2 regions of the Paenarthrobacter sp. 10L412 genome follow, and region 1 is predicted to be linked to the other one. Evidence: riboswitches for the same ligand, from Rfam matches in the RefSeq annotation. Region 1 holds a riboswitch; the other holds the start of a gene.
The links. A riboswitch is a leader RNA that binds a small molecule or an ion and turns the genes downstream of it on or off. The one in region 1 is predicted to bind cyclic di-AMP.
Positions count from the first base shown of each region.

Region 2: linked by a shared signal. The riboswitch ahead of AC1DD7_RS16805 (NlpC/P60 family protein) and the one ahead of AC1DD7_RS07095 (aggregation-promoting factor C-terminal-like domain-containing protein) in region 1 are both predicted to bind cyclic di-AMP.

Region 1 covers NZ_JBFTJT010000005.1:95,680-99,080, reverse strand. Annotated here, with positions in the region: gene AC1DD7_RS07100 (MerR family transcriptional regulator) at 1-613, opposite strand, end outside; gene AC1DD7_RS07095 (aggregation-promoting factor C-terminal-like domain-containing protein) at 798-1,613, opposite strand; cyclic di-AMP (ydaO/yuaA leader) riboswitch at 1,619-1,776, opposite strand; gene AC1DD7_RS07090 (sensor histidine kinase) at 1,911-3,401, opposite strand, start outside.
Region 2 covers NZ_JBFTJT010000011.1:138,298-141,698, forward strand. Annotated here, with positions in the region: gene AC1DD7_RS16795 (NCS2 family permease) at 1-833, opposite strand, end outside; gene AC1DD7_RS16800 (copper resistance CopC family protein) at 947-1,570, shown strand; cyclic di-AMP (ydaO/yuaA leader) riboswitch at 1,745-1,913, shown strand; gene AC1DD7_RS16805 (NlpC/P60 family protein) at 1,917-2,681, shown strand; gene AC1DD7_RS16810 (FAD-binding protein) at 2,826-3,401, opposite strand, start outside.

The sequences.
Region 1 (3,401 bases):
TTGAACCGATGCCGTCCCATGAGCGTACCCATTCCTGGACGGAGGGGTCGGTGACGGGCGTCTTGGCTTGGACGTGTGCCAGTCCTTCTTCCACAAGGGCAGCCCACCGCTGCTTGGCGGCTTCGACTTTTTCTGCGCCGAGTTCTTCCCGCTTGTCCGCGAGTTGCTGGCGTTGTTCGGCTGTGAAGTTGTTTTCGAGCACGGTAATCATCTCCAACGTTGACATGAATTGTTCAGGGGTGGGCATGGCGCGTCCGTCCATGCGTGACAACAGCTCGCCCAAACGGTTTTGGAGCGCTTGGAGTTGCCGGGCGTGCTCCTGCACATGGACCAGCTGCTGTTGGAGGAGGCCTCGAAAGGACTCCAGATCATCCTCCGGCGTTTGCAGCGCCTTGCCGATGGCCGCGAGCGGAAGGCCCAGCATCTGAAGCGATCTGATCCGGTATAGCCGGCGCAGGTCGGCCTCCGAATACCGGCGATGACCGGACGCTGTCCTTTGGCTTGCGGACAGCAGCCCGATCTCGTCGTAGTGGTGGAGCGTCCGCACGCTGACGCCACACGCTGTGGCCAGCTCACCGATGCTCCACGGTCCGGATCCTCTTGTTCCCGTCATGAGCACAACGCTAAGTCCTGACGTAACGTCAGGTGCAAGTCGTCGTCACCTGAACGCGAAAACCGCCCCGGTTCCCGCCGTTAGCTGCAGTAATCACTGCTGCGACGGCGGAAAACGGGGCGGTAATCAGGCCCTGCACGTTTGAGCCCGCTGGGGTGGGCTCAAACCTGCCTATTGAGTTGGCTTAGTACCAGTTGTTGGCCAGGTGGAAGGCGAGGGCTGCCGAGGGGGAGCCGTAGCGTTCCTTGATGTAGTTCAGGCCCCACTTGATCTGGGTCTGGTAGTTGGTCTCCCAGTCAGCGCCGGCAGTTGCCATCTTGGAAGCCGGCAGGGACTGCACGATTCCGTAGGCACCACTGGACGCGTTGGTCGCCGTGGTCCGCCAGTTGGATTCCTTCTCCCACAGGGTGTTCAAGGCAGTCATTTCGCCCGGACCCCAGCCGTAGCTGGCGAGGATGCTGGCGGCGTATGCCTTGGCAGCAGCGGGATCGTCCACGGCCTTGGGAGCTGCGGCAGCGGCCGCGGCTGCAGCGGCGGCGGCATCGGCAGCCTGCTTGGCGGCTGCATCAGCGGCAGCCTTCTCGGCGGCGGCCTGTGCGGCAGCAGCCTGGTCGGCGGCGGCTTTCTCGGCCGCAGCCTTCTCGGCAGCAGCTGCTTGTGCTGCGGCAGCTTGGTCTGCGGCAGCCCTGTCGGCTGCGCCCTTCTTGGCAGCGGCATCCAAAGAAGCAGAGATTTCCGCTGATTTGTTGCTGATCTGGGCGGTAGCCTGCGTCTCGGACGCCTGGCTCGTTTCGGGGAGATTGAATGCGGCGTTTGCGGCTTGGCCGAGCGATGCGACGCCCAATGCTGCGGCAACGACTCCTGCAACAACGGACATTCGTTGCCCGGTCTTGCCGCGGCGTGCAGCGTTCTTCAGAACGGTTTGCGACTTCGTCAGGGGAGCATTGTGTTCGTCACGGTGACGCGCGGAAGGGCGCGTCTGATCGTTGAATTCAGACATGTGTGATTACCTCTCAGCGCCTGCGGAGTTAGCTGTCGGGTTCGGATGAGGTCATCCGGCCGCGCGCGTAGCTGCGGCTTCACCCCAAGGGCAAGGAAAGTACTGTGCCCGGAGACTCTGGGTCCCCCGTCTCTGCCTCGAATGAGAACGGAACTCCGGGAAGTGGCAGAGCTCGGCGCATCCCGGGTGTGGGCCAGTTAGGGGCGACCCACCCTTTCGAAGGTACAGGAGGTTTCGGCTTAAGTCACATTTGGGTAACAGAGATCACGTTCACGGCGCGTCATGTTGCCTGATTCGTTATATTCGTTCGTTCGAAGCTGTGGGGAAGCGAAGAGCGAATTCCGTGCGTCCCGGCTGGGACGTTACTTCCACACTTCCGCCATGCGCCTGGACGATGGATTCGACGATTGACAAGCCCAATCCGGAGGTTCCTTCCGAGCCTGATCTCGCCGCGTCAGCCCGGGCAAAACGCGAGAAAATACGGCCTTGGAACCCAAGAGGAATACCAGGCCCGTTGTCAGTGACCGTGACCACCGCGCTACCGTCCGCGGAAAGCGTGACGCCTGTGAGCACCGTGGTACCTGGATCGGTGTGCTTGCGGGCGTTGGAGAGCAGATTGGCCAACACCTGATGCAGCTGGGTTGCGTCCCCGCGCACCGTAATGGGCTCGTCAGGGAGTTGGAGCTTCCAGATGTGGTCCGGTGCCATCACCTTTTCGTCGCTGACGGTCTCGATCACCAGCTGCGTCAGGTCCACATCCGTGACCTTCAGCGGCTGGCCTTCGTCCAGGCGCGCCAACAGCAACAGGTCCTCCACAAGCGTGGTCATGCGTTCCGACTGGCTCTGGACCCGTGCCAGCGACTTCCTGCCGTCATCCGTGAAGTTCTCCGTCATACGAAGCAGCTCCGTGTATCCGCGGATGGCGGTCAGCGGCGTCCGGAGTTCGTGGGAGGCATCGGCAACAAACTGCCTGACCTTGGTTTCGCTCTCCTGACGGGCTTCCAGGGCCCTGGAAACGTTGTTGAGCATTTGGTTTAAAGCGTGGCCAACGCTGCCCACTTCAGTTCCAGGATGGGAGGCCGACGGCGGTACGCGCACCGCGAGTGCCACCTCACCGGCGTCGAGGGGAAGGCGCGATACTTTGGTTGCAACCTCCGAGAGTTGCTCCAGCGGGCGCATGGTCCGGCGGATGATGACGGTACCGGCGAGGCCGATCAGCACCAGGCCGCCCAGGGAAACAAACACCATGGTCCAAACCAGCGAGGCCTCGGCGTTTTGCTTGTCAGCCAACGGCAAGCCCGTCACAATGACGTCGCCGTAGGTGGTCTCAACAGCCACCAGCCGGTAGTCGCCGTTGGACAATGAACGGTCCACAGGCCGGTTGTCGCGGGGGAGTGAGAGCAGGACCTGCTTGTCTTCTGCCGAGAGTGCGACGCGACGGCCGTTTGCGTTTAACAGGCCCGAGTTAATGACGGTGGAACCATCGATCCTCGCGTTGAGGGTCCCGGCACCTTGGCCGCGGGCCTCCAGCGGATCCGGCCGCCCGCTTGAGGGAAAGTTCGACGGCGGCCTGCCGAAGTCATTCGCGCGGCTTGACGCCTGCTCCAACTGCTTGTCGAGTTGTTTGTTGAAGTACATGTCCATGGAGGCGTAGCTAACCACTCCAACTGCGCCACAAATGGCAACCAACAACGCCATCGCCACCAGGACCAACCGCGTGCGCAGATGCCAGGTGGAGGGATTGAGCCAGTTCCGCTGGGTCTTGCGGGTTGCTCCTGAAGGGGTGGA
Region 2 (3,401 bases), on a different contig from region 1:
CCGAGATGTTCGAACGCGCCGAAGGGGTTGGCTTTGCCGATCAGGGAGAGGTCCGGTGCGCCCCATTCGGAAAGTGTGGGAGCCACCAGGGACCAGCCGCGCGGGTTGACGTTCTTTCCGTCGAAGCTGGGGCCAATGTGGAGCGTGAATTCAAGGATGGCGGCCAGGGCGGTGGACACCACGATGCCGATCAGGATTGCGCCGCGGACCTTTCGCACCACCAACGCGATGGTCAGGACCAGTCCGACAGCGAACACCAACGTCGGCCAGCCCATCAGCTTGCCATCCACGCCAAGGCCGAGCGGGACCGTGGTGCCTGCGGCGTCCGGGATACGTCGGACAAAACCTGCGTTGACCAGTCCGATCAAGGCGATGAAGAGGCCAATGCCCACCACGATCGCCGTCTTGAGGGCTTCCGGGACGGCTCTGAAAACGGCCGTGCGGAATCCGGTGAGTACCAGGATGAGCATGGTGACACCCGAAAGCACCACCAGCCCCATCATGTCCGGCCATGTCAGCTCCGGGTGGGAGGCAACCGTTACGGCGACGAATGCGTTCACTCCCAGGCCCGTTGCCACGGCGAAGGGGTGCTTGGCCCAGGCGCCCATGAGGATGGTGAGGATGCCCGCCACGAAGGCAGTGGTTGCCGCTACGGCCGTGAAACCGAGCGATGCCCCGCTTGAGTCTGCCCCGGAGAGGATCAGCGGGTTCAACACCACGATGTAGCTCATGGCGAAGAAGGTCGCGAAGCCGCCACGTATTTCCCGCGAGTATGTGGACCCGCGCTCGGAGATCTTGAAGTAGCGGTCGATTGCAGAACCTTGTTTAAGCATGAAGGTCTCCGGGGATCGGGGGAGTTTGCTCTCAAATCCTATGCCCGCTGATGTGGGGCGTTGGGACGATTCGCCTAGTCTGTAAGGAAGCCAACACTAGGAGAAACCGCCCCATGCGTACCAGCCGCCCGCTTCTGGCCGCCGTCGTAGCCGCTCTCGCTTTCGCTTCCGCGTTGCTGCTGGGAGCCGCTCCGGCCTCCGCGCATGACGTCGCCGAATCAACAACTCCGGCAAACGGTGCCCGGGTGGCTGAAGTGCCGGCGTCGGTATCCATCACGTTCAACAACCGGCCACTGGCCATCGGTTCGGGCGTGACTGTCACCGCTGGGGGCGAAAACTGGGCAGATGGCGCAGTGGAAATCATCGACAACATGGCTGTCCAGAAGCTGCGCCCGGGCGCTCCAGCCGGGGAATACACGGTGGTGTGGCGCGTGGTCAGTTCAGACTCCCACCCGATCGAGGGAACCTTCAAGTTCACAGTTTCCGGGACAAGCACGACGACGGCGAGCGGCTCAGCAGGCGCCTCCCCCTCGGCTTCGGCTGCTGTTCCGACGGCGGGAACAGCAGCCCCCGGTACGGAAAATACTGAGCCGGCTCCGGCAGCTTCCCAACCCTTCCCCTGGAGCATCGTTGGCCTCGCTGTGGTGGCGATCGGTCTCGTGATCTTCCTCGCTGTTACAGCCCGGAAGAAGCTAGCGGCTCCCAACGACGCGGATGGGGAAAATTCCCCGGAATAGCAGGGTTTTCTACATACTTGCGAAGATCTCGAAACGGTCACTGCGACACGCCAAAAACGAACTGCTCGTTACGTAAATGTGACTTTGAAGTGATCTTCCCGTACGGTTGTACCTGTGCCTGTTCCACGTAACGGGCATTTCCGGCCTGATTGCCTAGCTCTGCCGCAGTCCGGAATCCGTTCGCAGACAAACCTACGGCAGAGACGGGGAACCCATTTTGGCCCGCTTTCAGAGCGCGCCTTGGGGTGAAGTCACGAAGCTTCCGCTGCACAGCGGGGGATAGTGGCCGGGTGACTCCCATCCGAATCCGACAGCTAACCTCGCAGGCATCGGGAGAGGCTCTTTCATGTCTTCACGCATTCTTCGCGGCCGTCGTAAGGCGGACAGCGTACGTCCTAATCCGTTCATCTCCATCTCCAAGGCTGTTGCCAGCAACGCATCCGGCGCAGGTCGCCAAGCGGCTGTCATCGCAGCAGCTTCAGGCCTCGTCCTGACGGGTTCCATCGCTGCCCACGCTGCAGAGACCCCCGTTCAGCGCGACTCCAGCCCTGCTACTGTCGCCGAGACCGTCTCCGAGGGTCCCACCAAGGTTGTTACGGCCGCATCCACGGCCACCATCAACTTCGAGCGCCCCGCGGTTGCTTCCGTAGCGGCTCCCGTTATTGAAAAGCCGGCTCCCGTTGCTCCCGCTCCGGTGGCCAAGGCCGCAACGGCTACCGTCCAGGCCGCTGTAACCACTACGGCTACCGCTCCGGTGGCAGCCGCGCCTGCTGCTGCAGCTCCGGCTGTTGGTGGCGTCAACGCCGCTATGGTCGCCTCGGCTTACGCCCAGATCGGCATCATGCAGGACTGCACCGCCATGGTGGAACGGGCCCTCGGCTCCGCAGGTATCCCGGTTGGCGACCTCGCACCCATGCAGTTCCTTAACTACGGCAAGGTTGTCAGCGACCCCCAGCCCGGTGACATGATCGTCCAGTCCGGCCACGTAGCCATCTACATCGGCAACGGCCAGGCCATCAGCGGTGGCATCAACGGCAACCAGACGGGCATCCACCCGATCAGCTGGCTCACCGCAACCGGCCCCATCACGTACGTACGCGCTGGCGCCTAAGCTTCACGCTCCAACTCAAAGGCCGGTGCCTTCGAGGACTCATGTCTTCGGAGGTACCGGTCTTCAGAGTTAACTTTTGTTCGTTTTAGGAACAGGCCTCGGTTGGCTCAACGGTTTCCAAGCCAGGGTTCCAGGCAAGGGGTTCTAGGCAAGGGCGATGCCAGGCCCGGCCGGGAGGGCCACTTTGGATGAGATCGCTTGCCCCACTGCCTTGGCTTGCCGTAGTACTTCCTTGGGCGTGGGTGTAATAAGTTCCCCAACGCCCACCAAGTGCATCCCGACGGCACGCATGGCTGCCACGAAGTTCTGGCCTATGGCGATTCCCAGATCGGCAAGCATTCGGCGTAACTGGCTCTGGGCGCAGCGCGTCACCACGATGTGGTCTGCCAGGAGAACTCCGCTGGCCGTATGCACGGCCCATTGCCGTGGGGTGGATTCAAGGGGGCCATAGACGCTTAGCCCAGCCCTCAGACTGGCCGTGTTCAGGCTTGCGACGGGTCCGTATCCAAGCTGCGAGGACGAGTCGCCACCCAGGAAGTCCAGACGAACAGCGCGTGTGGTGGTGCGGACATCCAGGTGATGGCTGGCTGCGTAGTTGCGCAAATGGCGCAGGATCTCGTTGCGTTCCTGCATTGCCGCGGGGTCTGCTGCGTCGCACCGCTGGAGCATTCCCGTGTGGACCGCTGGTCCGGTGGTCGACAAAGTACCAAAGCCATCCAG